4 regions of the Streptomyces sp. NPDC034099 genome follow, and region 1 is predicted to be linked to each of the others. Evidence: riboswitches for the same ligand, from Rfam matches in the RefSeq annotation. Region 1 holds a riboswitch; each other region holds the start of a gene.
What was found. Region 1 has a riboswitch for cyclic di-AMP ahead of rpfA (resuscitation-promoting factor protein RpfA). Riboswitches for the same ligand answer to the same signal wherever they lie in the genome.

Region 2: another riboswitch for cyclic di-AMP. It lies ahead of ACZ56V_RS37555 (M23 family metallopeptidase); the one in region 1 lies ahead of rpfA (resuscitation-promoting factor protein RpfA).
Region 3: another riboswitch for cyclic di-AMP. It lies ahead of ACZ56V_RS03885 (transglycosylase SLT domain-containing protein); the one in region 1 lies ahead of rpfA (resuscitation-promoting factor protein RpfA).
Region 4: another riboswitch for cyclic di-AMP. It lies ahead of ACZ56V_RS18775 (M23 family metallopeptidase); the one in region 1 lies ahead of rpfA (resuscitation-promoting factor protein RpfA).

The regions. Positions count from the first base shown of each region.
Region 1 is NZ_JBVISR010000015.1:107,315-114,593, reverse strand. Features, by position in the region: gene divIC (cell division protein DivIC) at 1-398, opposite strand, end outside; gene eno (phosphopyruvate hydratase) at 511-1,791, opposite strand; gene rpfA (resuscitation-promoting factor protein RpfA) at 2,077-2,814, opposite strand; cyclic di-AMP (ydaO/yuaA leader) riboswitch at 2,818-2,984, opposite strand; gene ACZ56V_RS33075 (transglycosylase family protein) at 3,168-4,199, opposite strand; gene ACZ56V_RS33070 (cytochrome P450 family protein) at 4,343-5,662, opposite strand; gene ACZ56V_RS33065 (nucleoside triphosphate pyrophosphohydrolase) at 5,659-6,636, opposite strand; gene ACZ56V_RS33060 (SurA N-terminal domain-containing protein) at 6,713-7,279, opposite strand, start outside.
Region 2 is NZ_JBVISR010000023.1:40,004-47,282, reverse strand. Features, by position in the region: gene trmB (tRNA (guanosine(46)-N7)-methyltransferase TrmB) at 1-822, shown strand, start outside; gene ACZ56V_RS37565 (PrsW family intramembrane metalloprotease) at 833-2,239, shown strand; gene ACZ56V_RS37560 (aldo/keto reductase) at 2,259-3,203, opposite strand; gene ACZ56V_RS37555 (M23 family metallopeptidase) at 3,342-4,385, opposite strand; cyclic di-AMP (ydaO/yuaA leader) riboswitch at 4,396-4,553, opposite strand; gene ACZ56V_RS37550 (PP2C family protein-serine/threonine phosphatase) at 4,778-6,013, opposite strand; tRNA gene ACZ56V_RS37545 (tRNA-Met) at 6,185-6,258, opposite strand; gene ACZ56V_RS37540 (dihydrofolate reductase family protein) at 6,326-7,279, opposite strand, start outside.
Region 3 is NZ_JBVISR010000001.1:821,171-828,449, forward strand. Features, by position in the region: gene ACZ56V_RS03865 (ABC transporter permease) at 81-989, opposite strand; gene ACZ56V_RS03870 (ABC transporter ATP-binding protein) at 1,006-1,989, opposite strand; gene ACZ56V_RS03875 (LolA family protein) at 2,042-3,280, opposite strand; gene ACZ56V_RS03880 (polyprenyl synthetase family protein) at 3,651-4,661, opposite strand; cyclic di-AMP (ydaO/yuaA leader) riboswitch at 5,429-5,585, shown strand; gene ACZ56V_RS03885 (transglycosylase SLT domain-containing protein) at 5,587-6,078, shown strand; gene ACZ56V_RS03890 (HAD family hydrolase) at 6,102-6,911, opposite strand.
Region 4 is NZ_JBVISR010000006.1:4,209-11,487, forward strand. Features, by position in the region: gene ACZ56V_RS18760 (helix-turn-helix domain-containing protein) at 1-353, shown strand, start outside; gene ACZ56V_RS18765 (DUF6126 family protein) at 350-469, shown strand; gene ACZ56V_RS18770 (tyrosine-protein phosphatase) at 496-1,293, opposite strand; cyclic di-AMP (ydaO/yuaA leader) riboswitch at 1,718-1,877, shown strand; gene ACZ56V_RS18775 (M23 family metallopeptidase) at 1,880-2,830, shown strand; gene ACZ56V_RS18780 (SGNH/GDSL hydrolase family protein) at 3,081-3,866, shown strand; gene ACZ56V_RS18785 (TetR/AcrR family transcriptional regulator) at 3,911-4,531, opposite strand; gene ACZ56V_RS18790 (MBL fold metallo-hydrolase) at 4,683-5,876, shown strand; gene ACZ56V_RS18795 (YdeI/OmpD-associated family protein) at 5,945-6,541, opposite strand; gene ACZ56V_RS18800 (group II truncated hemoglobin) at 6,700-7,137, shown strand; gene ACZ56V_RS18805 (amino acid adenylation domain-containing protein) at 7,203-7,279, shown strand, end outside.

The DNA.
Region 1 (7,279 bases):
GCGCGGGTCTGCTCGGCCGCCTTCGGATCGACGACGACGAACCCCGTCTCCCCCGGCATCACATAGTGCAGCCGCAGCCGGACCTGCTGCTCGGCGTAGGCGTCGTCCTGCCAGCGTGCCTTGAGGTCGCGCAGGTCCTCGACCCGCTGCCGGGTCTCCCGCTGCTCCCGCTGGAGATCGGCGATCTCGGCGCGCTGGGCGACGTACTGCCGGATCGGGTAGGCGAGCGCCACGACGAGCGAGCAGAGCACCATCGCGAGCAGCGCGGCCCGGCCGGTCAGCCGGGAGCGCCGGGCCTGGCGCCTGGTCTGCGAGCGGTAGACCCGGGCCGCGGTCTGCTCCCCGATGATCCGGATCCTGGTCGCGGTGGAGAAACGGTCCCGGTCCTTCACCGCCATGTCGCCCCGCCTCAGCCTTCGTGCGTCGTCCGTCATACGTGCGTACGTCCCCGCACACGGTACGGGACCGAGTACGGGGACGTACGTACGACGCTGCCTCTCGCGGGCGGGGTCAGCCCTTGAAGCGGGGGAAGGCGCTGCGGCCGGCGTACACCGCGGCGTCGTCGAGGATCTCCTCGATGCGCAGCAGCTGGTTGTACTTGGCCACGCGCTCGGAGCGGGCCGGGGCGCCGGTCTTGATCTGGCCGCAGTTGGTGGCGACGGCCAGGTCGGCGATGGTGACGTCCTCGGTCTCGCCGGAGCGGTGGGACATCATGCACTTGAAGCCGTTGCGCTGGGCCAGCTCGACGGCGTCCAGGGTCTCGGTCAGCGAACCGATCTGGTTGACCTTGACCAGCAGGGCGTTGGCCGAGTTCTCCTCGATGCCGCGGGCCAGGCGCTCCGGGTTGGTGACGAACAGGTCGTCGCCGACCAGCTGGACCTTGTCGCCGAGCTTGGCGGTGATGGTCTTCCAGCCGTCCCAGTCGTCCTCGAACAGCGGGTCCTCGATGGAGACCAGCGGGTACGCGTCGACCAGCTCGGCGTAGTACTCGGTCATCTCGGCGGCGGAGCGCTCCTTGCCCTCGAAGGAGTAGGAGCCGTCCTTGTAGAACTCGGACGCGGCGACGTCGAGCGCGAGGGCGATCTGCTCGCCGGGGGTGTAGCCGGCCTCCTTGATCGCCTCGAGGATGAGGTCGAGGGCCTCGCGGTTGGAGCCGAGGTTCGGGGCGAAGCCGCCCTCGTCGCCCAGGCCGGTGGCCAGGCCCTTGTTCTTCAGGACCTTCTTGAGCGTGTGGTAGACCTCGGCGCCCCAGCGCAGCGCCTCGGAGAAGGACTCCGCGCCGATCGGAGCGATCATGAACTCCTGGATGTCCACGTTGGAGTCGGCGTGCGAGCCGCCGTTCAGGATGTTCATCATCGGCACCGGCAGCAGGTGCGCGTTCGGACCGCCCAGGTAGCGGAAGAGCGGCAGGTCGCTGGCCTCGGAGGCGGCGTGGGCGACGGCGAGGGAGACGCCCAGGATGGCGTTGGCGCCGAGCGAGCCCTTGTTGTCGGTGGCGTCCAGGTCGAACATGGCCTGGTCGATCAGGCGCTGCTCGGTGGCGTCGTAGCCGACCAGCTCCGGGCCGATCTGCTCGATGACGGCCAGCACGGCCTTCTCGACGCCCTTGCCGAGGTAACGGCTCTGGTCGCCGTCACGGAGTTCGATGGCCTCGAAGGCACCAGTGGAGGCGCCGGACGGAACGGCGGCACGACCCGTGCTGCCGTCGTCGAGGCCGACCTCGACCTCGACCGTGGGGTTGCCTCGGGAGTCCAGGATTTCCCGGGCTACGACGACGTCGATGGACGGCACGAGCATCTCCTTCTTCAATGTGACGCTTCGGTGTGACGCGCGGGTCCCGCAGGACCGCGGCGGCTCTGCGGGACCGAGCCTAACCGGCTCCGGGCGATCGGCCAGCCGATCGCCCACCCGCTGGACAGAACCGAGAGTAAATTGTTTCCGAACGGAACAAAGACGTTTCCGGAAACCGGGACGGAACCGTGGGCGGGCCCCGGCGGACGCGGGACGTGAAAAATCCCGCCCCGGTGCGTACGGGGGAACACGCACCGGGGCGGGAGTCGCGGGAGCCGCCGCCGCTTACTTGAGGTGCAGCTGCTGGCCCGGGTAGATCAGGTCGGCGTCGTCGACGATGTCGTCGTTCAGCTTGAACAGCTTCGCCCAGCCGCCCTTGACCTCGTGCTCCTGGGCGATCGAGCTGAGGGTGTCGCCCTTGACGACCTTGTACTCGCCGTCGCCCTTCTCGACCTTCTTGCCGGTCGGGGTGGTGACGGTCTTCTTCTCGGTCTTCTCGGGCTTCTCGGCCTTCGGCTCCGCGGCCGGACGCTCGGAGGACCGGGAGGCCTTCTGCTCGGTGGAGCGCTCGGCGGTGGAACCGCTGCTCTGGCTCTGCGAGCTCTCGGAGCTGCCGGAACCGCTGTCCTGCGAGCCGCCACCGGTGTACGCGGCGCCCGACAGGCCGGTGCCGCAGACCGGCCAGGCACCCTTGCCCTGGCCCGCGAGCACCTTCTCGGCGATCTGGATCTGCTGGGACTTGCTCGCCTGGTCGGCGGTGGAGGCGTACTGCGTACCGCCGTAGGCGGCCCAGGTGGAGGCGGAGAACTGCAGACCGCCGTAGTAACCGTTGCCGGTGTTGATGGACCAGTTGCCGCCGGACTCGCACTGGGCGACGGCGTCCCACTCGGACGCGGTGGCGGCGGAGGCGTTGCCGGCCGCCATCAGCGGGGCGGCGACGGCGGCACCGGTGACACCGGCGACGGCGATGACACGGGTGGCCTTGGACGGACGACGGTGCTTGCCCTTGCCGGAAAACAGCATGGTTGATCCCCTCACCGACGCCTGCGAGGTGAGCTGTCGGGTTCGGGCCGGTTGAGTTGCCCGGCCGGGTTCCTCGCGGAACTCGGCTTCACCCCTAGCCACTCCGGCTCAACTGCCCGGTGCGGCGCTTACCTTGGGTCCCCCGCTCCTGCCTTCGGCGCTTGACGCGACGACTGTTCCCGTACGGCCGCTGGCAGGATTCGGCGTTGCGGCTGTCGGGGCCCGCGGTGGCGAGCGGTCATGACCGTAGACACGCGCTCCGCGGATTTTCAAAGACGATCACGGCTTCTGAGACCTATCTCTCACGATATCCAAAAGGGACATAAGATCTCTAACCGTGACGTGAACTCCCCCTACTTTTCGCCCGATTCGCCCGTGACCGTGAGCGTCTGACCGGGCAGGATGTGGTCGGGGTCGGTACCGACGACCGCCTCGTTGTCGGCGTAGAGCGCATGCCACCCGCCGTCGACCTCAAGGGAGTCGGCGATGGCCCACAGACTGTCGCCGGTGCGCACGACGTAACGGCCGCCACCGGCGTCCCGCGTGCCACCGTCGCGCGAGGCGTGCCGCCCCGTCGCCGTGTCCGTGAGGCTCTCCTTCGCGGCACCCTCCTCCGCACTGTCGCCGCGGTGCCGGCCGGCGCCGGACGAGCCCTCGGTTTCCCGTGGTTCGGCGCTGGCGGAACGGTCAGAATCGGGCGAAGTGTCCGACTTGGCGGATTGGCCGGCGTCGCCGGACGAGTCGCCCGAAGTACCGCCCGAACCGTCGGACGAGGCGTCAGACGACTCCGAAGAAGAGGGCGAAGGGGACGAAGAGGACGCTTCGGAAGGCGACTCCGCCACCCCGGCCGATCCGGACGAGTCGGTCGAGCCGGATGACCCGGACGACTCGGGCGTTTCGGTTGCCGTGGGCGATTCGGACGACTTGGTGGTATCCGTCCCCTCCGAAGTGCCCGTACCCTCCGACGCCCCGTCACCGGCCGTGTCCGAGCCGCCGCCCGTGACCCCGGAGCCGTTGCCCAGTCCGGCGAGGAGACCGCAGGTCGGCCAGGCGGCGATGCCCTGGTCCGCGTGTATCTTCTCGGCGATTCTTATCTGCTGGGAGCGACTGGCCCGGTCGGCACTGGGGGCGTAGTCCAGGCCGCCGTACTGCTCCCAGGCATCCTGGGACAGCTGCAGGCCGCCGTAGTAGCCGTTGCCGCTGTTCTGGCTCCAGGCGCCGCCGGTCTCGCACTCGGCCACCTGGTCCCAGGACGCCGAGTCGGCCGCGTGGGCGCCGGTGGCGCCGAGCAGCGGGATCGCGATGGCGGAGCCGGTCACTCCGGCGGCGACGACCAGAGCGGGTGCCTGGCGGGGGCGGCGGTGACGACCGTTCCCGGAGAGCATGCGACGACCTTTCACAAGACGACGGGGACCACGTGGCGGATGACGCTCGACACCACGTTGATCCGTGAACGTATAGGGAGATCATCGCTTGTCACAAGTTCATGCCGCGCAGATCACGTGAAGATCACAGAGTTGAGCGCGTGTCACTTTTGCGTCGTCGACGGACCGTTGCCGGCCGATGACGCGAACGGCGTGAACGCCACCGGCAAGGTGCGCAGACCTCGCATGATGAGGCCGCCGCGCCAGCGGAGTTCGGCCGGGTCCGCGGCGAGGCGGAGGTCCGGCAGCCGGGTGAGGAGCGTGGCCAGCGCGGTCTGCCCCTCCAGCCGGGCGAGCGGGGCGCCGAGGCAGTAGTGGATGCCGTGGCCGTACCCGAGGTGCTGGCTGTCGCGGCGGGCGAGGTCGAGGGTGTCGGGGTCGGTGAACCGCTCCGGGTCCCGGTCGGCGGCGGCGAGGACGACGAGGACGGGGTCGCCGGCCGCGACGTCCTCGCCGCCGATGGTCAGCGGCCGGGTGGCGAAGCGCCAGGTGGCCAGCTCCACCGGGCCGTCATACCGCAGGAGTTCCTCGACGCCGGTCTCCAGCAGGCCACGCTCCCCGGCGGCCAGGGAGGTCTGCAGCCGCTCCCGCTGCTCGGGGTGGGTGAGCAGGGCGTACGTGCCGTTGCCCACAAGGTTGACCGTGGTCTCGAAACCTGCGAAGAGCAGGATGAAGGCCATGGCCGCGGCCTCGTTCTCGGTGAGGTGCTCGCCGTGGTCGGAGGCGCGGATCAGGCCGGAGATGAGGTCCTCGCCGGGGGCCGGCTCGGGCGGCAGCGCGGCGCGCTTGCGGTGGATGAGGTCGGCGAGATAGCCCCGCATCTTCTTCACCGACCGGGCGACGCCGCCCCGCGGACCGCCTCCGTGACGGATCATCATGCCCGCCCAGTCCCGGAAGTCGTCCTGGTCCTCGCGGGGGACGCCGAGCAGGTCGCAGATGGCGTAGATGGGCAGGGGGAAGGCGAACTCGTGGATCAGGTCGGCGGAGCCGGTGGCGGCGAACCGGTCGATGAGGCCGTCGGCCAGCTCCTGCACCCGGGGCGCGAACTCCGCCACCCGGCGGGGTGTGAACGCCTTGCTGACCAGTCGGCGCAGCCGGGTGTGGTCGGGCGGGTCGATGTTCAGCAGATGGGTCATCAGCTCGGCCTTCCGCTCCCCCGGAATGCCGGTCTTGCCCTTGGCGTGCGCGGGCTCGGCGTGGTGCGCCGGGTTCTTGGACAGCCGCGGGTCGGCGAGGGCCTGCTTGGCGTCGGCGTACCGGGTGACCAGCCAGGCCTCCACCCCGCTGGGCAGCCGGGTGCGGTGCACGGGGGCGTGTTCCCGCAGCCAGGCGTACGCCGGGTAGGGGTCGCTGGCGAACTCCCAGGTGAACAGCTCGGGAGCGGGGCCGGAGGCAGGGCCGGGGACGGGCGGGCGGCCGGTCATCCCTCGACCGCCCGGATCGCGTCCCGGTACGTGCGGGCCGCCGCTCTCAGGGCCGCCTCGGGGTCGGTGCCCTCGGACTCGGCGCGGGCGGCGAGGGCGAGCAGTTCGTAGCCGATGCCGTCGCCGGAGGGCAGCGGGACGTCGAGGCCCGCGGTGCGGACGCGGGAGACGAGCTTGGCGGCGAGGGCGAGGCCGGGCTGGCCGAGGGGGACGCCCTCGGTGACCGAGGTGCGCTGCTTCTCGGCGGCCTTGGTGCGCAGCCAGTGCTCCCGGACCTCCTCGGGGGTGTCGGCCGTCTCGTCGCCGAAGACGTGCGGGTGGCGGTGGATGAGCTTGTCGACGATGGTGCCGGCCACGTCGTCGACGGAGAACGGGGCGTCGGGGTCCTCCTCGGCGATACGGGCGTGGAAGACGACCTGGAGCAGTACGTCGCCCAGCTCCTCCCGCAGCTCGTCGCGGTCGCCGTCCTCGATGGCCTCGACGAGTTCGTACGCCTCCTCGATGGCGTACTTGGCCAGGCCCTCGTGGGTGCGGCGGGAGGACCAGGGGCATTCGAGGCGGATGCGGTCCATGACCTGGACGAGGTCGAGGAGGCGGGCGCCCGGGAGGTCGTAGGAGGCGGGGAGCAGTTCGAGGTCGGGCATCGGGACGCGGCCGGAGCCGGCGAGGCGGGCCAGGCCGTCGGTGAGCGCGGGGTCGCCCTCGCCGCTCGCGACGACCACCGCGGTGCGGCCGCCGGCGCAGGCGTCCACCAGCTCCTCGGCGGTCGGGGCCGCCTCGTCGACCCGGATGCCCGCCTCGCGCAGGTACGGCAGCTGCGGGTGGGCTCCGTCGGCGCACAGGACGCGGTCGGCGGTGCGCAGGGCCTGCCAGGCGGGCCAGGACAGCAGGCCGGGGGCGACGCGGTGGCTGGTGGTGAGCAGGACGATGCGGCCCTGGTCGGGGGCGGTCGCGCCGGCGGTGGTTGCGTTCACTCTCCGAACCTAACGCACGCCGCCGACCACCCCCCGAGTTGTCCACAGGGGGGCGTATCGCCGCAGGTCAGCGCGGCTACGCCGGCTGCTGGGACCCCGCCGCCGTGATCTCCCGCACCCACGGCGTCCGGGTGTCGACGCGGCTGCTCTTCTGGACGTCCCAGGCGCCGTAGCGCGGGTTGAGGTCGACGTCGAGCTTCTTGGAGGCCTCGGACAGGGCCTGCCAGAACTCGGGCCGGCTGGTGTCGGTGCCGAGGCTCTGGGCGAGCTTCTGGGCCTCGATCTGGACGAGGAGGTTGTCGTCGAGGCGGTCGGGGGCGACGCCGTACTGCTGGAGCCAGGCCGTCTCCAGCTGCTCGGGGCCGCCGGCCTGCTTCTCCAGCTCGCCGCGCATGCCCTGCACTTCCTTGCGGCTGACGGTCACTCCGGCGTCCTGGGCGGCGCGGTGCAGGACCCGGTCGAGGACCATGCCGTGCAGGGTGTCGCGGGTGAGGGTGCCGGTCCGGGCGACGACCTGCTGGTACTGGGTGTCGTCGGGGACGGCGGCGCGCTGTGCCTCGCGCACCTCGTCGACGCGGGTCTCCAGCTGGGCGACGGTGATCCGCTGGTCGCCGACGACGGCCGCCGCGCCCGGATGCGCGTC
Region 2 (7,279 bases), on a different contig from region 1:
CACACCCCCGAGGCCGAAGACGCTTCCCCGCACGCGGCCGGGACCTCCCTGCGCCACGTCCGCGCCAAGGGCGAGCCCCGTTTCCCCGACGGCCCGAAGGCCGATCCCGCCGGGTCGCACTTCGAGCGGCGGATCCGGAGTTTCCAGCCCCGGCGGAGCCGGGTGACCACCGGGCAGGCGGACGCGTTGCAACGGCTGTGGCCCGTGTGGGGGCTGGACATCGACGGACAGCGACTCATCGACCTCGCCGAACTCTTCGGCAACGACCGCCCCGTGGTCCTGGAGATCGGCTTCGGCATGGGCGAGGCCACCGCCCGGATGGCCGCCGACGACCCGGGCACCAACATCCTCGCCGTCGACGTCCACACCCCCGGCCAGGGAAACCTGCTCGGTCTCGCGGAGCGGAAGGGGCTGTCCAACATCCGGGTGGGCAACGGCGACGCGATCATCCTGCTGCGCGAGATGCTCGCCCCCGACTCCCTCGCCGGGCTGCGCGTCTACTTCCCCGACCCGTGGCCCAAGAAGCGGCACCACAAGCGGCGGCTGATCCAGCCGGAGTTCCTGTCCCTGGCCGCCGCCCGGCTCGCCCCCGGGGCCGTCGTGCACTGCGCCACCGACTGGGAGCCGTACGCCGAGCAGATGCTCGAGGTGCTCACCGCGCACCCCGGCTTCGAGAACACCGTGCCCGGCGGTGGATTCGCGCCACGTCCCGAACACCGGCCGCTGACCCGTTTCGAGGGCCAGGGACTGGACAAGGGACATGTGGTGAACGACCTGCTCTTCCGTCGCGTACAGCACAAGGAGCTGCCCCCCACCGGTTAGGGTCCATGCCGTGGCCACCTGTCCCCCGCACCCGACCCGTGCGCACCGGCATACGCACTGGTGGCAGCGCACCTGGGTCCGTTACGGCGCGCTGATCACCCTGCTCGCGCTCTCCGGGCTGGTGATCCTGGCCCTGGTGCGCGAACAGACCGGCACGCAGGGCTTCCTGGTGGGACTGGGCCTGGCGGTACTGCCCGTGCCGCTGCTCATAGCCGCGTTCCGCTGGCTGGACCGGGTGGACCCCGGCCCCTGGCGGAACCTGCTCTTCTGCTTCGCCTGGGGGGCCTGCGCGGCGGCGCTGATAGCGATCGTCGCCAACAGCTTCGCGACCCGCTGGATAGCGACCGCGACCGCCGACCCGGCCGGCGCGGACACCCTGGGCGCCACCGTGATAGCGCCGGTCGTCGAGGAGTCCGCCAAGGCGGCCGCCGTCCTCCTGGTCTTCCTCTTCCGCAGACGGGACTTCACCGGCATCGTCGACGGCGTCGTCGTCGCCGGGGTCACCGCCACCGGCTTCGCCTTCACCGAGAACATCCTGTACCTGGGCACCGCCTTCGGCACCGACCAGCTCACCGGCGACAGCGGCATCGCCTCCGTCACCGCGGCGACCTTCTTCGTGCGGGTCGTGCTGTCGCCGTTCGCGCACCCCCTGTTCACCGTCCTCACCGGCATCGGCTTCGGCATCGCCGCGCTCTCGGCGGGCCGGCACCGCCTGCGCCGGTCCCTGCTCCCCCTGGCCGGGCTGCTGCTGGCGATGGGCATGCACGCCCTGTGGAACGGCTCGGCCGCCTTCGGGGAGTACGGCTTCTTCGCCGTGTACGCGGCGTTCATGGTGCCGTCCTTCGGCCTGCTGACCTGGCTGGTGATCTGGACCAGGCAGCGCGAACTGCGCACCGTACGGGCGGAACTGCCCGCGTACGTCGTCGCCGGATGGCTCACGCCCGCGGAGCCGTACGCGCTCGGCTCGATGCGGGCCCGCCGGATCGCCCGGCAGTACGCCCGCCGGCACGCCGGGAAGGAAGGAGCGCGGGCGGTGGCGCGGTACGAGGCCTGCGCGACCTCGGTGGCGTTCCTCAGGCAGCGCGGGCGCCGGGGCAGGGCGGGCGCCGACTTCACCGTGCGGGAGCGGGCGCTGCTGGAGGCCCTGTGGCACCTGCGGGACGTGGCCCGCCCGGCGCTGGACTACGCGGCCCGGGCCACGGCCCCGCCGCCGCCCGTGCCGCGACCGGTGCCGCCGTGGGTGTACCCGTACGGCGGGGGGCACCCCGGGTACGCCCCCCGGACCGCGCCCGCTCCGTACGCCCCGCACATCCCGTACCCGCCCCACACCCCCTACGGACCGCAGGCGCCTCTCGTCCCGTACGGGCCGCACCCCCCGTACGCCCCGTACGCGCCACCCGGCCCGCACCGGCCGTAGGTCCGCGCCGTCCGTCCGCTCAGGCGGACGCCCGCGTCAGCCGCCCGACCTCGTCCTCCGTCAGGCTCAGCTCGGCCACGCCCAGCAGGGCCGGCAGCTGCTCCACCGTGCGCGCGGACGCGATCGGCGCCGCCACCGTCGGCTGGGCGGCCAGCCAGGCGAGCGCCACCGTGGCGACGGGAGCGTCGTGGGCCTCGGCGATCTCGTCCAGGGCGGCCAGCACCCGGCGCCCCCGTTCGGTCTCCAGGTGCTTGGCCGCACCGCCCGCCCGCGGGCTGTCCACGGCGGTGCCCGGCCGGTACTTGCCGGTGAGGAAGCCGGCCGCGAGGGCGTAGTACGGCACGGCGGCGAGACCGGCCTGCTCGGCGAGGTCGCGCAGCTCGCCCTCGTAGGTGTCGCGGGAGACCAGGTTGTAGTGCGGCTGGAGGGCGACGTACCGGGCGAGGCCCTCGCGGTCGGAGAACTCCAGGGACGCCGCGAGCCGCTCGGCGGAGATGTTGGAGGCGGCGATGTGCCGCACCTTGCCGGCCTTCACCAGCTCGTCGAGCGCGCCGATGATCTCCTCGACCGGCACCTCGGGCTTGTCGAAGTGGGTGTAGTAGAGGTCGATGTGGTCGGTGCCCAGGCGGCGCAGCGAGGCGTCGGCCGCGGCCTTGATGTTCGCGGCGGACAGCCCCGGGTACTCGGGGTGCTGGCTGACCTTGGTGGCGAGGACGACGTCGTCACGGTTGCCGCGGGCCGCGAACCACTGGCCGAGGACGGTCTCGGACTCGCCGCCGCTGTTGCCGTCGACCCAGGCGGAGTAGGAGTCGGCGGTGTCGACGAAATTGCCTCCGGCCGCCGTGTAGGCGTCCAGGACGGCGAAGGACCGGTCCCGGTCGGCGGTCCAGCCGAAGACGTTGCCGCCCAGGGCGAGGGGGAAGACCTTGAGGTCGGAGGAACCGAGTGTGCGCAGAGAAGTCATGTAAGGCGTCAACGACCGCACCGCGGCAGGCCATTCCGGCATACACGCAAAAATCCCGCAAACCGGCAGTCCTGACGTCGGGGGGTTGCCGTCAGGACCGCCGGAGGATCAGCGGGATGGATCAGGGGGCGGAGCGGATCAGGGCGTGAGCCCCTTGCTCTGGAGCCAGGCCATCGGGTCGATGCCCGAGCCGCCGGCGGTGTGGACCTCCAGGTGGAGGTGGGCGCCGGTGACGTTGCCGGTGGCGCCGACGCGGCCGATGACGTCACCGGTGGTGACCTTCTGGCCGACGCTGACGTTGATGGACGACTGGTGCGCGTACCAGAGTTCGGTGCCGTCGTCGAGGGTGAGCACGGTCTTGTAGCCGTACGAGCCGTCCCAGCCGGCCGACGTGATCGTGCCGCTGTGCACCGCCTTGAGCAGCGTGCCCGTGGGGGCGGCGAAGTCGAGGCCGGTGTGGTGGCCGGAGGCCCACAGCGAGCCGGCCTGGTTGAACGTGGAGGAGATCGTGTACGAGGAGGTCGGCAGCGTGTACTGCTTGGCCAGCTTCGCGAGCCGCTCGGCCTCGGCCTTCTTCGCGGCCTCCTCCTCCGCCTTCTTCTTGGCGGCGGCGGCCTTCTCCTGGGCTTCCTTCTCCGCCTTGGCGGCGGCTTCCGCGGCCTTCTTCTCGGCGGCGGCCCGTGCCTCGGCGGCGGCCTTCGTCTCGACCTGCGCCTGCTGCTGCTCGGCCTGCGCCATGATCCGGGCCCGCAGCGACTCACCGGCGTCGGCGGCGCCGGCGCCCTCCGCGCTGTCGGCGGCGACGGCCTGGGTGACGCCGCTGAGCGGGGTGACGGAACCCTCGGGCTCCGACGCCTCGTCGTCTCCGGGCAGGAGCGAGCCGACGTTCGGCAGGTCCGGCATGGCGATGGACACCGGCGGCTTGCCGGTCTGCGCGCTGGCCATACCGCCCGCGCCGACGGCGGCTATGACCCCGACGCCGAGGACGGTGGAGCTGCGGGCGAGCCCGCCGCGCTGCTTGGCGACGCGGTGCCGGCCGCGTACGGGGCGGATGGATTCCGCGGTGGGATTCCACTCCTCCCAGGGACCCTCTTCGGCGCGGGGGGCGTCGTAGCCGAAGGTGTCGGTGTCGTGCCCGGCGGGCACGAACGGGGCCTCGGGGGCAGGCCGGTTGGACGCCACGTGGGCGTACTCCTTTCCTTCCTTCCGCCTACCGGGTTAGCTGACGGGTTCGGAGCAGGAAGGTCTCCTACGGGTGTGCGCCGACCGTGCGGACACGGCGACATACGCCCGATTCACCCCAATGTGGTGGTTCCCCGGTTCCCTTGCGGGATTCGGCGCGTGCGCACGGAGCCGCCTTCTGTGACGGCTGGGACGACCGCGCTGCGTTATCGAACGTTAATAGACGCGGGGCTCTGTTTCCAAGCCGTTCCTCTTGATCGTTAACGGAAACGGCCGGGACGTACGCCTCACGATCGGTGAAAACCGGGCGAGTTGACCCCGTCTCAGTATTCCCTTTCACGCCACGTTGTTCTGACGGTGCATCAGTTGTTATGCGGAGGGGGTTCGCACTGTCACGGCTCGTGACAATGATCATGATCACCGCGCCGGGGCCTCCGTACGGCGAGCAGCGCCATGTCGTCCGCCATGCCGCCCCCGGAGTGCCTGCGCACCTCCTCGGCGAGGGTGTCGAGCAGGGTCGCCGGATGCCGGAAGACCCGGCCGGCCAGCCGGGCCTGCGGATCGTAGAACTCGCCCTGCGCGTCCCGGGCTTCGGTCAGTCCGTCGGTGTAGAGCAGCAGCGTGGCCCCGCCGGGAAAGGCCACCTCCTCCGCCCGGTCGGGCCACACGCCCAGCTCTCCCATGCCGAGCGGCAGCGCCGGCTCGCGGGCGGGCAGCGGGCCGAGGGTGCCGTCGGCGTAGAGCAGCAGGGGCGGCGGATGACCGCGGTTGACGATGCGGACCGTCCCCCCGCCGTGCGGGACTTCGGCGAGTACGGCGGTGGTGAAGCCCTCGAAGGCGTCCAGTCCGTCGCGCCGGGTGCCCTCGCGCGCCAGCGCCCGCTCCAGCCGCTGCGCCACCGCCTCCAGGGTCGCCTCCTGCTCGGCGGCCTCCCGGAAGGCACCGATCACGACGGCGACGGCGGCCACCGCGCCCATGCCCTTGCCGCGCACGTCCCCGACGATGAGCCGGACACCGCGGGCGCTGTCCTGCACCGCGTACAGGTCGCCGCCGATGAAGGCGTCCGCCTGCGCGGCCTCGTAGCAGACGGCGACCTCGAAGCCCGCGATCCGCTCGGCGGGCTGGGGCAGCACGGCGCGCTGGGCGGCCTCGGCGATCTCGCGGACGGAGACGAGGCGCTCGCTGCTGCGCCGGACCATGCCGTTCACGAGGACGGCGAGCGCGGCGACCGTCGCGATGGTGATCAGCTCGGTGAGGGAGTCGACGTAGTGGATGACGCCCTTGCCGAGTTGCAGCCCGATGACCGCGGCGACCACGGCGACGCCGGTGAGCGCCGTGCCGCGCCGTGAGTAGAGGGGGGCGGCGATCAGGGGCGCGGCCGTGTAGAGGGGACCGGCGGTGAAGTACCTCGGGGTGAAGATGTCGTACAGGATGGCGACGACGATCAGCAGCACGGGGAGCGCGTGCACGAAGGTGCGCCCGTACCCGGTCCGCCGGCGCGGCGGTGGGGCCGGGGCCGTGAGGGGCCGCGGCTCGTCGCCGAGGCCCGGGTCGGGCACGGGATCGCCGGGGAGCCGGCCGCCGGCTCTGGCGTACGCTCCCTCGTCGTCCACGTCACCTGGCCGCACCACTCGTCTCCCGCCGCCCCGCACGTCCGCGCCGCTTGCCGTCCCGGTCTCCAGGTTTCCGGGAGCGGGGGCGGGCGGCGAGCGGTGAGGGGCCGACCGGATGACACGGAGCGCCATGGTGAGACGCACCGAGGGCCGGAACCCTTTCGGATTCCGGCCCTCGGCCTTCAGTAGCGGGGACAGGATTTGAACCTGCGACCTCTGGGTTATGAGCCCAGCGAGCTACCGAGCTGCTCCACCCCGCGTCGTTGTGTTCACCACTGTACGTCATCCGGGGACCGGAATGCACATCGGTGTCTCCCGCCCGGCTCCCTACCCCTCCAGATGGCGGTTCGGCGCCTTCGCCCGCTCCGCGTACTCGGCCAGTACGACGACGGCGGCTCCCCCCGCGGCGAGCACCCCGCTCCCGTCCGCCCCCGCCACGAAGGTGTCCGGCTCCCGCCAGGCCGTGACGACCCGGCGCACCCCGGCGTCGAGGATCAGCCGGGCGCAGGGGGCGGGCCGGGAGGCGCGGCGGGCACAGGGCTCCAGGCTGCTGTACACGGTGGCGCCCGCGAGCCGCCGGTCGGCGGGACCGACCTTGGCGAGCGCGGCCTCCTCGGCGTGCACGACCGGATCACCGCCCTCCCGGGAGTACCCCCGCGCCAGCTCGCTCCCGTCGGCGGCGACCACGACCGCCCCCACGCTGAAGGCGGTGTCCGACGGCGGACACAGCTCGGCCAGCTCGCAGGCGAGCGCCAGCCAGTGCCGGTCGGCGGCGGCGACCCGGTCGCCGGTGCCGGGGGCGGTGGGCCGGTACCGCATCAGTACGACGTCCTCGATCCGCCGCGTCTCGACCAGCGCGAGCCGCCCGCCCCGGTAGGCGCCGGGTCCGAACAGCCGGGGCGCGGCGGGGTCCCCGACCAGGAGGGGCGCGAGGACGAGGTGCAGCTCGTCGGCGAGCTCCTGCTGGAGCAGCTGGGTGTGCACGGTCCCGCCCCCTTCGACCATGAGCCGCCGCACCCCGCGCCGGTCGTGCAGGTACTCCAGCGCCGCACGCCAGTCGAGCACCGGGCCCAGCGGCACGACATCGGCACCGATCCCGAGCGCGCGGGCCCGCCGGGCACCGTCGTCCGTGGTCAGCAGCAGCTTCTCCCCGCCCGTGTGCCAGAACCGCGCCGCCGGGTCCAGCTCGCCGCCGCCGCTGACGGTGACCTTGAGCGGGTACTCCGCCCTTCCGGCCGCGGTGCGGGCCGCCCGCCGCTCGGCCGAGTTCACCAGCAGCCG
Region 3 (7,279 bases), on a different contig from region 1:
GTCACAGGCTCGTTCCAGGAGGTCACGCCGCCCGGAGGCGTCGTTCGCGCGGTTCGCGTACGAGGAGGCGGAGGCCGGGGCTACGCGGTGATGTCCTTGGTCGTGAACCGGGCCCAGGCCGCCGAGCCGAAGACCGCCGCGTAGAGGGCCTGGAGGCCGAGGTTCTTCACCAGGTCGTCCCAGTAGACCGGTTCGCGCATCACGTCGGCGAAGGAGAGCCAGTAGTGCGAGAAGAAGTACGGCTGGAGGGCGTCGAGCTGCGGGATCTGGTCGAGGATCTGGACGGTGATCAGCAGTCCGACCGTGGTGGCCATCGCCGCGATGCCGCTGCTCGTCAGGGTGGAGACGAACAGGCCCAGAGCCGCGATGCCGACCAGTGAGGCGGCCACGACGAGGGCGATCAGCAGCGCCCGGCCCAGGCCCTCGGCGTAGGTGATCCGGGTGCCGGAGATGGTGATCAGGTCGCCGACGGGAAACAGCAGCGCGCCGACCGCGAGCGCCGAGACCGCGACCACCAGGGTGGCGGCGAGGCAGAAGGCGATCACCGTCGCGTACTTGGTGAGCAGCAGCCGGGACCGGCCGGCCGGGGCGACCAGGAGGTAGCGGAGCGTGCCCGCGCTCGACTCGCCCGCGATCGCGTCGCCCGCTACGACGCCGATGGCCATCGGCAGGAAGAACGGGAGGGTGGCGGCGAGCGCGGTGAAGACCAGGAACAGCCCGTTGTTGCTGACCTGCGAGATGAAAGCCGGTCCCGCGCCGCCACCGCCACCGCCGCCGGGCGAGGACCCGTCGCTCGTCTCGATCTTCACGGCGATGCCCACCAGGACCGGTACGGCGGCGAGCACGGCCAGCAGGGCGAGGGTGCGCCAGCGCCGGAAGGTGGTCAGCAGCTCGCTGCGGAGCAGCCCGAGGGACCACAGCGGACCCGGCTTCCGCGCGGCAGCCGGGTCCGGCGCCGCCCGCGACGCCGTGACCTGGGGCTCCCCCATCGGCTCGTCCCGCACATCAGCCCGCGACATCGAAGCCCTCCCCGGTCAGCGCCACGAACGCGTCCTCCAGCGAGGCCCGTTCCAGCACGAAGCCCCGGACCCGGACCCGGGCCGCGACCAGGGCCGCGTTCACCTCGGCGAGGTCGCGCTCCGGCGGCTCGGCCGTCACCCGGTCCCCGTCGACGACCACGTCCGCGGCCCCCTGCTCCTTCAGCACCCGGGCGGCCTCGCCCGCGTCCGGCGTGGTCACCACCAGCCGGCCGCGCGCCCCGGCCGCCAGGTCGGCGACCGCGCCCTGGGTGATCAGCCGCCCCTGCGCCATCACGGCGGCGTGGGTGCACACCTGCTCGATCTCGTCCAGCAGGTGGGAGGAGAGGAAGACGGTGGTGCCGTCGGAGGCCAGTTCGCGCACGAGGGTGCGGATCTCACGCATGCCCTGGGGGTCGAGTCCGTTGGTCGGCTCGTCCAGGACGAGCAGGCGGCGCGGCTGGAGCAGCGCCGCGGCGAGACCCAGCCGCTGCTTCATGCCGAGCGAGTACGCCTTCGCCTTCTTGCCGCCGGCGGCCGCGAGGCCCACCCGGTCCAGCGCCGCCGCGACGCGCTCGCGCCGGGTGCGGGGGTCGGCGGTCGGGTCGGCGGCGTCGTAGCGCAGCAGGTTGTCGCGCCCGGAGAGGAAGCCGTACAGGGCCGGGCCCTCGATGAGGGCGCCGACCCGGGGCAGTACGGCGCGGGACGCGCGCGGCATGGGCCGGCCGAGGACCCGGGCGCTGCCCGAGGTGGGTTCGATCAGCCCCATCAGCATGCGGATGGTGGTGGTCTTGCCGGAGCCGTTGGGCCCGAGGAAGCCGAAGACGCTGCCCGCCGGGACGGTCAGGTCCAGACCGTCGACGGCGAGCTGTCCGCCGCGGTAGCGCTTGGTGAGCGCGCGGGTGGCGATGACGGCGTCATCCGCGCTCTCCTGGTCCGGGCGCTCCGGTTCCGCGGCGGACGGTTCGGCCATCGGCTCCCTCTTTCGTCCTCTTCGCCGTACGGGTGGGGATGCTGCGCAGGTCCTACTGGGCGGCGTCGGCCGCCTTCACCAGCGCGTCCTTGGTGACCGCACCGGCGTAGACCTTGCCGTCGTCCGTGATCAGGGCGTTGACCAGGCGGGTCTTGAAGACCGTACCCGAGCCGAAGTCGCCCTTGACCTGGTCGCCGAAGGAGCCGAGGAAGCCGCCGAGGTCGCCGCCCGCGGACGGCGTGGGCAGGCCGCCCCCGGCACCGGTGTCGAAGGTGGCGATCGAGTTCCAGCCCTCGCCGACGACCTTGAGGCCGTCCATCCCCTTGGCGAGGTCGCCCTCGGCCTCGCGCCCGTGCTCGGGGGCCTCGGCCCGCTTGCCGGCCTCGTCGCCCTCGGTGACCTTCGCGCCCTCGGGCGGCGTGAAGTCGAACGTCGACGCGTCCGGCTTCGCGAAGCTGACCTTGGTGAAGCCCACGTCCACGACGGCGGCGCCTCCGCTCGCCGGGGTCAGGGTGAACTTCAGCGGGGTGCCGGTCTCGGCGTCCACGGCCACGGTGATCGCGCCGACCGTGGAACCGTCCTGCTTGGGCTCGACGACCAGGCGGTAGGCGTCCCGGCCCGCCACCTGCGCGGTGCCGCCGACGGTCACGGACGTGGTGTCGTCGATCGACTTGAGCGCCTTGTCGGCGAAGTCCTTCGGGGTGGCCGGCACGTCCTTGCCCGGCGCGTCCTTGCCCGGCCGCTCGGCGCTGTCGGCGGCGGTGGAGTGGTAGACCTCGTTGGACCCGCTGTCGTAGCCCCAGACGTCCTTGCCGTTGTGGATCAGGCTGTACTCGGCGGCGTTCTCCAGCAGGGAGAGCTTCTGCCGGTCGGGGCCGTCGGCCGCGACGCGCAGCGTGTGGCTGCCGGACACCAGCTCGGTGAGCTTGGCCGACGGGTCGGCCGCGGAGCCCTCGCCGTCCCCACCGGAGCCCGGACTGCCGGACATTCCGGACATCAGGCCGCTCTCCAGCCCGCCAAGGTCCGGCAGACCCAGGTCGGTGTTGATGCGCACGGTGCCGGACAGCTGCTGGACGTCCGACTTGGCGATCTTCTCTATGAGCTGCTCCGCCGTGACCTTCGGCAGGTCGGGGTCGCCGGAGTCGGCGAGCGCGGGGACGAGCCCGATCGTCGCGGCCGCCACTCCCATCACCGCGACCGGGACGACGTACCGTGCGGCCTTGCGCCGTCCGGCCCGCAGCTCCTCGCCCTCCCCGGCGGTCGTGTTGTCGTCGGAATCGATCGGTGCCATGTGTGCCCTACCTCCGTCGTCGGCGGCGGCTGTCTCGCGACCTCGCACTCGTTCACCCGTGAGCCGCCATTCTCACCCGAATCGGTGAGGATTGGTGTTTTCCGTGGTGTCCATCTGACCAAATCACCGGAGCACAAGCGTCAGACCGCGGGCTCAACTCCGCCTACTCCTGCGGGATGACACGGAGGGGTGACGGCTCCCCCGGCCCGTAGGGGCGGCTGTACGCCACCCGGCAGCGAGCGGTCCCGCGCGTGACGCACGTCACGGCCAGGACGCGGCGGGTGACGCACGACAGGAGACACACGCCAGGCGGCAGGAGACACGCGCCAGGCGGCAGGCGAGGGACGGCGCGCAACGGACCGCGGAGTGGTCAGCCGGCCCGGTGGACCACCGCGTCGCACAGCTCGATCAGCGCGGCCTTCGCGTCGCACTCCCGCAGCGGGGCCAGCGCGGCCCGGGCGTCCTTGGCGTACCGGACGGTGTCCTTGCGGGCCTGCTCCAGCGCGGGGTGGGCGCGCAGCAGGCGCAGCGCCTCGGCGTGCCGCGCGTCGTCGCTCAGGTCGGAGTCGAGCAGCTCGCACAGCGCGATGTCCTCGGCGAGCCCCAGCCGGGCCGCCCGCTCGCGCAGCCGCAGCACGGGCAGGGTGGGGATGCCCTCGCGCAGGTCGGTGCCGGGCGTCTTGCCGGACTCGTCGGAGTCGGAGGCGATGTCCAGGACGTCGTCCGCGAGCTGGAAGGCGACGCCGAGCCGCTCGCCGTACTGGGTCAGCACGTCCACCACCGTCTCGTCGGCACCGGACATCATCGCGCCGAACCGGCAGGAGACGGCCACCAGCGAGCCCGTCTTGCCGCCCAGTACGTCCAGGTAGTGGTCGACCGGGTCGCGGCCGTCCTGCGGACCGGCCGTCTCCAGGATCTGACCGGTGACCAGTCGCTCGAACGCGAGGGCCTGGACGCGGACCGCCTCGGGGCCGAGGTCGGCGAGGATCTGCGAGGCGCGGGCGAACAGGAAGTCGCCGGTGAGGACCGCGACCGAGTTGCCCCAGCGGGTGTTCGCGCTGGGCACCCCGCGCCGCACGGCGGCCTCGTCCATCACGTCGTCGTGGTACAGCGTGGCGAGGTGGGTCAGCTCCACCACCACGGCCGAGGGCACGATCCCGGGGGCATAGGGGTCGCCGAACTGGGCCGAGAGCATCACCAGCAGCGGACGGAACCGTTTCCCGCCGGCCCGCACCAGGTGCTGGGCGGCCTCCGTGATGAACGGCACCTCGCTTTTGGTTGCCTCAAGCAACCCTTCCTCGACAGCAACCAATCCGGCCTGGACATCGGCTTCCAGAGCCTGGTCCCGCACGCTCAGCCCGAACGGCCCGACGACGGTCACGAGGGGTCTCCTGTCTGCTGGTGTCTACTGGCGATTACCTGGTTTGTCGATAGGTCGCTGCCACCACTCAAGTCAGCGTATCCGGTCACGTTTCGATCACCGCTAGCGCCCACCGTTACAGGCCGGTCGGTATCGGATCATGAACGGTATGTTTTTGATCAGGTGATATGAGCAGATTTTGATTGATGTCGCCAGAGGAGATGAGCCGGACCCGGCGGGCGAACGGGCCGGAAGCCGCCACCGAAGATCCCACCACTCCTCCCAACGGCCCGCACTTCGAGAACGTCACCCAATCGACACACGCGCCCGCACCGGTCCACACCCGCCCACCCACGCCGGTCCACCCACACCCGTCCGCACCGGTCCGCGCACGCCCGTCCGACGGGCGCGGCAGACACCTCCCCGGCCACCCACCCCCTCCCGCTTCCCTCCTCCCGCCGCTCGACACCCGAAGCCCTCCCCACCGGCGGCCGGTTGGCGCACGGTTGAGTTGAATGCCCGTTTTGCCGCGCTTGTTGAGGCCAGTGAGTTGGCTCACTCCGGACCGGCCGCAGGCAACCCCGCCCGAACCTGTGCCCTCCCTTTGCCCCGCAAGCCAGTTGGGACTTGGCAACAGCAAAGGATCAAGACCCTCAAACACCTCAGACCAAGGTCAACAGGCACTTGGGGTGATTCCTGCACTTGTTCCGGACATGTGCTCTCGCATACGTTCCCGGCCTGTCGGGCGGACGCCGAATCCTGCCACCGCCCGTCGCACAGTCATCCACCCAACAAACTCGCCGGCAGGAGCGGGGGACCCAGGTAAGTCGCCGCACCGGTCACCACCGGAGCGGCTCGGGGTGAAGCCGTACCCGTCGAGGGCGCGGCCGGGCACCTCCCCGCCCGAACCCGACAGCTCACCTCGTAGGCGTAAGGAGAGGGACACATGTCTGCCAACGGTCAGAACCGTCACGCCCGCACCGGCCGCCTCGCCCGCAAGCTCGCGGTGGCCGGCACCGGTGCCGCGGTGCTCGCGCTGCCGCTCATCGGCGCCGCCACCGCATCCGCGGCCACCCCGGCCGCCGCCACGACCGCCACCACGGCGGCCACGACGTACCCGGACAACCTCGACGGCTGGATCCGCGAGTCACTCGACATCATGGCCCAGCACGGCATCCCCGGGACCTACGAGGGCATTCACCGCAACATCATGCGGGAGTCCTCCGGCAACCCGCTCGCCATCAACAACTGGGACATCAACGCCGTCAACGGCACCCCGTCCAAGGGGCTGCTCCAGGTGATCGACCCGACCTTCCAGGCGTACCACGTGCCCGGCACCTCCTGGGACCCGTACGACCCGGTCGCCAACATCACCGCCGCCTGCAACTACGCGGCCGACCGCTACGGCTCGATGGACAACGTCTTCAGCGCGTACTGAGCCGTACGCCGCCTGAGCCTCGCCTAAGAGGTACCGAAGATCCGCTCGAGGACGACGGCCACGCCGTCGTCCTCGTTCGTCGTGGTGACCTCGTCCGCCACCGCCTTGAGTTCGGGATGGGCACCGGCCATGGCGACGCCGTGGGCCGCCCAGTGGAACATCGGGATGTCGTTGGGCATGTCCCCGAAGGCGATCGTCCGCCGCCGGTCGAGGCCCAGGTGCTCGGCGGCCAGCGCCAGGCCGGTCGCCTTGGTGATGCCGCAGGGCTGCAGCTCCACGGTGCCGGGCCCGGACATGGTGACCGTCGCGAGGGAACCGACCACCGCGCGCGCCGTCGTCGCCAGTTCGTCGTCGGTCAGCTCGGGGTGGCGCAGCAGCACCTTGCTGATCGGCGTGGACCACAGCTGCTCGCGCCGCTCGACGCGCACCGCGGGCAGCGTCGGGTGGGGCATCAGGTAGCCCGGTTCGATGAGCGTCAGCCCGTCGACGCCGTCCTGGTCGACGGCGGCGTGCACCTGACCCACCTCGGCCTCGATCTTGCCGAGCGCGGTCTCGGCCAGCTCCCGGTCCAGGGTGACCGACCACAGCATCCGGTGCGCCCCGGCGTCGTACACCTGCGCGCCCTGCCCGCACACCGCGAGTCCCGCGCGGCCGAGCCGGTCGAGCAGGGGGCGCACCCGGGGGGCCGGCCGCCCCGTCACGACCAGGTGCCGCGCACCCGCCCCGGCGACCCGCGCCAGCGCGGCCAGCGACCGGTCGGAGACGGTGTCGTCGCCGCGGAGCAGCGTGCCGTCCAGGTCGGTGGCGACGAGTGAATATGCGGTGCGGTCCATGATCAGAGAATACGGACACCGCACTCCTCCGACTCACTCGTGACCGCTTCCGAACGAGGGCGTAGCGAGTGCGTTCGAAGCGGAACGAGGATGCACGGGGACGCCCGATCGTGTCCGAAATCTGACAGATCATCGGCTAAGGCCGGTTGAGGGGTCTGTGCACCGGTTGGCAACAGCATGGCCCGCTGCCCCGTGGGGTACGCCGTCCCTCCCGGCACCCGTCGGGGGTCACCCTGTTCACACCACCACGTCAAGATCCCGTCCCGGGCGCCGCCGCCTTCGGTCGCACTGCCCAAGACCGGTGGGTCAGCCGTAACGTGTGGCCCGACCACGCAGACACGGCGCGCACGGCGCACATGGCGAGCACG
Region 4 (7,279 bases), on a different contig from region 1:
AGCCCACGAGCGCGGGCGGCTGGACGTACTACCGGGCCGGGGCGCCGGGCCGCGGCATGCACGCCCTGCGCGTCCTGGTGCCGTACGGCTCCGAGGGCGACGTCGTGCGCGTGCACCCCGGTGAGGAGTGGCTCCACGTCCTCAGGGGCCGGCTGCGACTGCGCCTCGGCGACACCGAGCACCGGCTCACCGCGGGGGACAGCGCCCACTTCGACTCGACGACCCCGCACCGGATCGCCGCGCAGGACCCCGACGGGGTCGAGCTGCTCTTCGTCCACACCCTGCTGCAGAGCCCGACGGCCGCGCTGTGCCTCGGCCCGGCCCCCGGCCCGAACCCTGGAGAGACGCCATGAGCACCATGCAGGAGAAGTTCCCGCGCGCCCTGTGGGTGCGACTGCTCGTCTACATCGCCCTGGGGCACGTCTTCGGCGGCTTCCTCTACCTGCTGTTCGAGGTGGGCGCCAAGTAGCGCCGTCCGCGAGCGGGTGACCCGGCTCAGTCCAGCATCCGCTCGCGCAGCCGCTCCCGGGTCCCGGGCGTGAGCCGCAGGCCCTTCTCCAGGTACGCGTCGACGCCGCCCCACGTCTCCTCGATGGTCTCGAAGGCCGCCGCCAGGTACTCGGCGCGCGCGTCGAACAGGGGGCTGAGCAGCTCCATGACCTCGGGGGAGTAGGCCGAGGCGGCGGAGCCGCTGCGGCGCACCTTGTAGCGGCGGTGCGCGGCGTTCGACTTCAGGTAGTCCTCGACGACGGCCTCGCGCTCGACGCCCAGGGCGAGCAGGGTGACGGCGATGGACAGACCCGCACGGTCCTTTCCGGCCGCGCAGTGCATCAGCGCGGGGACGCTGTCCTCGGCGAGCGCGTGCAGGATCCGGGAGTGCTCCGCCGTGCGCTCCGTGACGATCGAGCGGTAGGAGCCGATCATCCGGTCGGCGCCCTTGCCGTCGGCGAGGATCTCGCGCAGCTGGTCGAGGTCTCCGTCCCGGACCATCTTCCAGAACTCGGCGCCGTCGGCCGGATCGCTCAGCGGCAGGTTCACATTGCGCACGCCCGGCAGGTCGACGTCCGGGCCGTCGAGCTTCTGGTCGGCCGCGTTGCGGAAGTCGAAGACCGTGTGCAGGCCCAGGGAGGCCAGGAACGCGGCGTCCTCACCGGTGGCGTGCGCCAGGTGACCGCTGCGGAACAGCACCCCCTGCCGTACCCGCCGCCCGTCCACGGTCGGCAGTCCGCCCACGTCCCGGAAGTTGCGCACACCGGTCAGCTCGGGTTCGGTCGACGGGACCTGCTGCGTCACGGGGGCTCCTCCCACTCCACCCCGCCGCCGCTGCTCGCCGGCGGGCACGACCCGACGATACGGCATCCCCCGTGCGTGAAATCGTGCTCCGAGGGATATTGCGAGCCGATAAGAGCCTTCTGTCCGAATTGGCGCCTTAATAACAACTGGCCCTGAAATGGCGGAGCGTGCGTGAGGAGCGCGTGAGCAGCGTCATATCCGTGACCGTGCGTGGCCCGTCATGTTCACGTAATTGGGCTGCATTCCAAGGGCCTTTCAGGAAAACGACGCGACGGAAATCGACGCAGGGTTACCGGTCATTCCCGTAAAGGATCAATCGGAACGCCGGTCGCGGGAAACCCTCGCTTGTCCCGGTGCGTCCTGGTCCCTTACGTTCACCACCGATCCGGGCGGACGCCTAATCCTGCCGCCGACCGGAGCCCGCACTCATCGACCACCCGTACACGGCAGGAGCGGGGGACCCACAGGTAGAACTGCCTGTTCCGGTTCCCGGAACGGCTTGGGGTAAAGCCGCGTTCCGACGCGGCCGGGCATCTCCAGCCCGCACCCGACAGCTCACCTCGCAGGCGCCGGAGAGGAATTCGCCATGCCCGCGAAGGGTAAGCACCGCCGTACCAGGGCCATGCGCCTGACCCGCACCATCGCCGTCGCCGGAACCGGTGGCGCCGCGCTCGCGCTCCCGCTGATGGGCGCCGCCGCCGCCAACGCCGCCCCCGCGCACTCCGTTTCCGAGCAGGCCGTGCAGGCCGTTCCGACGTCGGCCAAGAAGGCCGCCGCGAGCGGCGCCGAGAAGAACTCGGATTCCCGGACGTACACCGTGAAGAGCGGTGACTACCTTTCGAAGATCGCCGACGAGCAGCACGTCGACGGCGGCTGGAAGAAGCTCTACGCGGACAACCGCGAGGCCGTCGGTTCCGACCCGTCGCTGATCCACCCCGGTCTGAAGCTCTCGATCGGCGGCCACGCCGCCAAGTCGTCGGCGCCGTCCTCCGCGCAGTCCCAGAAGCCCGCGCAGAAGTCCGCCGAGAAGCCCGCCGCCGAGAAGCCGGCCCAGAAGTCGACGGACGCCGAGAAGGCCGCCTCCTCCTCGGACTCCTCGAACACCGGCACCCAGTCCGCGGGCACCACCAGCGGCTACACCTCCCCCGTCGAGGGCGGCACCGTCGGCACCCCGTACCACCAGTCCGGCAGCATGTGGTCCAGCGGCTACCACACCGGCACCGACTTCGTCGTCCCGACCGGCACCTCGCTGAAGGCCGTCGGCGCGGGTACCGTCGTCTCCGCCGGCTGGGGCGGCGCGTACGGCAACCAGGTCGTCATCCAGCTCGCCGACGGCCACTACGCCCAGTACGCCCACCTCTCCTCGCTCTCCGTCTCCGCCGGTCAGTCGGTGACGGCGGGTCAGCAGGTCGGCCTCTCGGGCGCCACCGGCAACGTGACCGGACCGCACCTGCACTTCGAGATCCGCACCACGCCGGACTACGGCTCGGACATCGACCCGATCGCGTTCCTGCGCTCGCACGGCGTCTCCGTCTGACGACCGGTTCCGCGCAGCCCCCGCGCCCCGAAGGTCGGACCCCGATCCCCGGGTCCGGCCTTCGGCGTATCCGGCCATGGCTGTACGGGCCGTGGATGTGTCCGACCTCCGCCGTATTCCGGAATTGACGAACACTTTAGGCGTGGCCTTTCTCACCGACCGTCAACCCCTTCCTACGGTCGCGTAGGTCACATTCCAAGGTGAATCATGGGCCGATGTGGCAGACGATTCGAAGAGTGACAGCAGAGCAGTGATCGGGTCGTACGTGGCGGTGGGGGACAGCTTCACCGAGGGCGTCGGCGATCCCGGCCCCGACGGGGCGTTCCTCGGCTGGGCCGACCGGCTCGCCGTACTGCTCGCGGACCGGCGCCCCGAGGGCGACTTCACGTACACGAACCTCGCCGTGCGCGGCAGGCTCCTCGACCAGATCGTGGCGGAACAGGTCCCGCGGGTCGTACGACTCGCCCCGGACCTGGTCTCGTTCGCGGCCGGCGGCAACGACATCCTCCGGCCCGGCACCGACCCCGACGAGGTCGCCGAGCGGTTCGAACTGGCGGTGGCCGCGCTGACCGCCGCGGCCGGCACCGTCCTGGTGACCACCGGGTTCGACACCCGGGGGGTGCCCGTGCTCAAGCACCTGCGGGGCAAGATCGCCACGTACAACGGGCACGTCCGCGCCATCGCCGACCGCTACGGCTGCCCGGTGCTCGACCTGTGGTCGCTCCGCAGCGTCCAGGACCGCAGGGCGTGGGACGCCGACCGGCTGCACCTGTCGCCGGAGGGCCACACCCGCGTGGCGCTGCGCGCGGGACAGGCCCTCGGCCTGCGCGTCCCGGCCGACCCGGACCAGCCGTGGCCGCCCCTGCCGCCGCGCGGCACGCTCGACGTCCGGCGCGACGACGTGCACTGGGCGCGCGAGTACCTGGTGCCGTGGATCGGGCGCCGGCTGCGCGGCGAGTCGTCGGGCGACCACGTGACGGCCAAGGGCACCCTGTCGCCGGACGACATCAAGACGTGGATCGCCCCGGTGGCCTGAGGCGGGGCGGGCGGCCGGCCGGGGCCCGTGCGACACCCTGGCGTCTAACGTCGCGTGGGCGCCAGGGCCGAGCGCTCCAGACCCAGTTCCCCGGCCAGTGCCTCGTCCACCCACTCCTTGGCCCGGGCCCGCGACACCGTTCCCGTGTACGACGTGAGCTGCACCGCCAGCCCGTCCAGCAACGCCGTCAGCCGCAGGGCCGCGGCGTCCGGCTCGGGGCAGGAGAACTCACCGGCGGCCACGCCCTCGGCGATGACCTCGGCGATCGCGGTCTTCCACTGGCGGTCCAGCTCGCGGGTGACCTCCCGCAGCGCGGGCTCGCGCGGCGCCGCCGCCCAGCCCTCGATCCACAGCCGCCAGCCCTTGGCCGGACCGGTCGGCGCGTACCACCGCACGGCCGCCCGCAGGCGGCGCAGCGCCGACGTACGACGGGCGAGCAGCCCCCGCAGATGGGCGAGGTCGTCCTCGGCGGCATGGGTGAACGCGGCGGCGACCAGGCGCTCCTTCGTGGCGAAGTGATAGAGCACCAGGGCGTTGCTGACGCCGAGCGCCGCGGCCACGTCGGCGATCCGCAACGCCGCCACGCCCCGCGCCGATATCTGCTCGATGGCGGCGCCCAGCAGCTCCTCGCGCCGCTCCGCCACGCTCAACCGGACTCTCCCCACGCACGTCACCCTATACAGGCGCCCGGACGTGCGATGACGCCCTTCCCGGTCGCGGTGGACCGGGGGAACACGGATGTGACATCCGTCGTTCGAGGTGACGTAGGACGAGACGACGACAACGAGAGCCTGAACCACCCCACCTGGAGGTACCGTGCCCGCTTTCCGTTCCCCGAGTCCCGGGTTCAGCGTGCCCCGGCCCGCGGCCTTCGGCGTGGACCCGAGCGGTGAGCGCATGGCGCGCATCCGCAGATCGCCGCACTTCCGCGACGGCGTCTTCCAGAACCCCGGGGGCACCGCCCGGACCCGGCCCTCCGGATCGGCCGCCGAATTCGCCAGGATCTACTTCGACAAGGAGGCGCGGCTGCGCCGGTCCCCGCGGGGGCCCGTTCCGGTGCACGCCACCACCCTGGCCGACCTCGCCCGGCCACCGGCCACCGGGCTCCGGCTGACCTGGATGGGCCACTCCAGCGTGCTCGCCGAGATCGACGGGCAGCGCGTGCTCTTCGACCCGGTGTGGGGCGAGCGCTGCTCCCCGTTCCCCTTCGCCGGCCCCAAGCGCCTGCACCCGGCGCCGCTGCCGCTCGCCGCCCTCGGCCCGGTCGACGTCGTCGTCATCTCCCACGACCACTACGACCACCTGGACATGCCGACGATCAAGGCGCTGGCCGGCACGGACACCCTGTTCGCCGTGCCGCTCGGCGTCGGCGGCCACCTCGAACACTGGGGTGTCTCCCCCGACCGGCTGCGCGAGCTGGACTGGCACGAGTCGACGCGCGTCGGCGGCCTCACCCTCACCGCGACCCCGGCCCGGCACTTCTGCGGGCGCGGGCTGCGCAACACCCAGCACACCCTGTGGGCGTCCTGGGTCGTCGCCGGTGACGAGCACCGCGTCTACCACAGCGGGGACACCGGCTACTTCGACGGCTTCCGCGACATCGGCGCCGCGCACGGCCCGTTCGACGCCACGATGATCCAGCTCGGCGCGTACGCGGAGTTCTGGCCGGACATCCACATGACCCCCGAGGAGGGCGTCCGGGCCCACCTCGACCTCCAGGGCGGCCGGTCGCACGGCGCCCTGCTGCCGATCCACTGGGGGACCTTCAACCTGGCGCCGCACGCGTGGGCGGAGCCCGGTGAGTGGACGAGGGACGCGGCCGAGGAGGCCGGCCAGGCGGTGGCGTTCCCGCGCCCGGGGGAGCCGTTCGAGCCGGCGGGGGAGTTGCCGGTGGAGCCGTGGTGGCGGGCGGTGTCGCAGCCGATCGCGCGTCCCTGGCGCCGTCCGCGGATCGCCGAGGGCGTGGCCGGGACGAACAAGGGGGATCTCGACCTCGCCGGTGAGCGGTGAGGGCGGTCGGAGACGAGGCCGCCTGAGGGGACCGGCGGGCGGCGGCACCCGCCTGCCGCCCGGCTGCCTCAGTACAGCTTCTTCCCCTCCGCCAGCATGGCGACGAACTTCTCGATGCGGGCCGCCCGGGTCTCCGCCTTCTTGGCGTCCTCGACCCGGTGCAGGATCGCGAACCGGTTGCGGCTGTCCAGGGTGGCGAAGAAGTCACGGGCCGCCGGCGCCGCGTCCAGGGCGGCCTGGAGGTCGTCGGGCACCGTCGCCTTGCTCTGCGACGCGTACGCCGCCTCCCAGCGGCCGTCCTTCTTGGCCCGGTCCACCTCGCGCTGCCCGGCCGGCCGCATCCGGCCGGCCTTGATCAGCTCGGTGGCCTTCTCCCGGTTCACCTTCGACCACTTGCTGCCGGACCGCCGGGGTGTGAAGCGCTGCAGCCAGTGCTGCTCGTCCTGCTTCTTCTTCTGCCCGTCGATCCAGCCGTAGCACAGGGCGGACTCCAGCGCGTGGGCGTAGTCGACGCCGTCGACCCCGGAGCCGGTCTTCGGGATCCGGAACCAGATCCCCGTGGTGTCCTCATGGTTTTCCTCCAGCCACTTCTCCCACTCCTCCTGCGTGGCGAAGGACAGGACCGGATCGGACGGCTTCCGCGCTCCCTCAGACATGGAGGCCATGAAATCCCACCCCCGGGGGCGGGTCAACAACCCCACCGGGTCACCCGGGCACGGGCCGCGCCGCCGCCCGCCCGGCCGTGCACAAAGTTGAGCAGCCGACCGGCGACGCCACGGCGTACCGTCCCCGCTGGTCGAGCGACACACCGAAAGGCGGACGCATGACGACGATGTACGAGCACGTCGGTGGGGAAGCGGCGCTGCGGCGGCTGGCGGAGCACTTCCACCACCTGGTGCTGGAGGACCCGCTGCTGGGCGACCTGTTCCGGGCCGGATCGCCGTACCACGCCGACCATCTCACCGCGTTCCTCGCCGAGATGCTCGGCGGCCCCGCCCGCTACACCGACGAACTCGGCGGTTTCATCGCGCTGTTGCGGGCCCACGCCGGCATGCGGATCACCCCCGAGCAGAGCGACCGCTTCGTCGCCCTGCTGCTCCGGGCCGCCGACGACGTCGGGCTGCCCGACGACGACCGCTTCCGCAAGGCGTTCACCGGCAGCCTCGAGAAGGCCGCCGGCTTCACCACCAAGGCCTCCCAGGAGGACGACCACCCCATGCTCCAGCCGCCGTACCCGGTGCTGGGCCGCTGGCAGTGGTGAAGCGGCGCCGCTGAGACCGACCGACGAGACGAGGGGGAACGTTGAAGTCCGCGGAGCCCGTCCCCGTGTCATCCGCCGAGGTGACCGCCGGCACCACCTGTGAGCGACTGCTCCGCGTCCTGGAGCCCCTGGTCACCCGGAC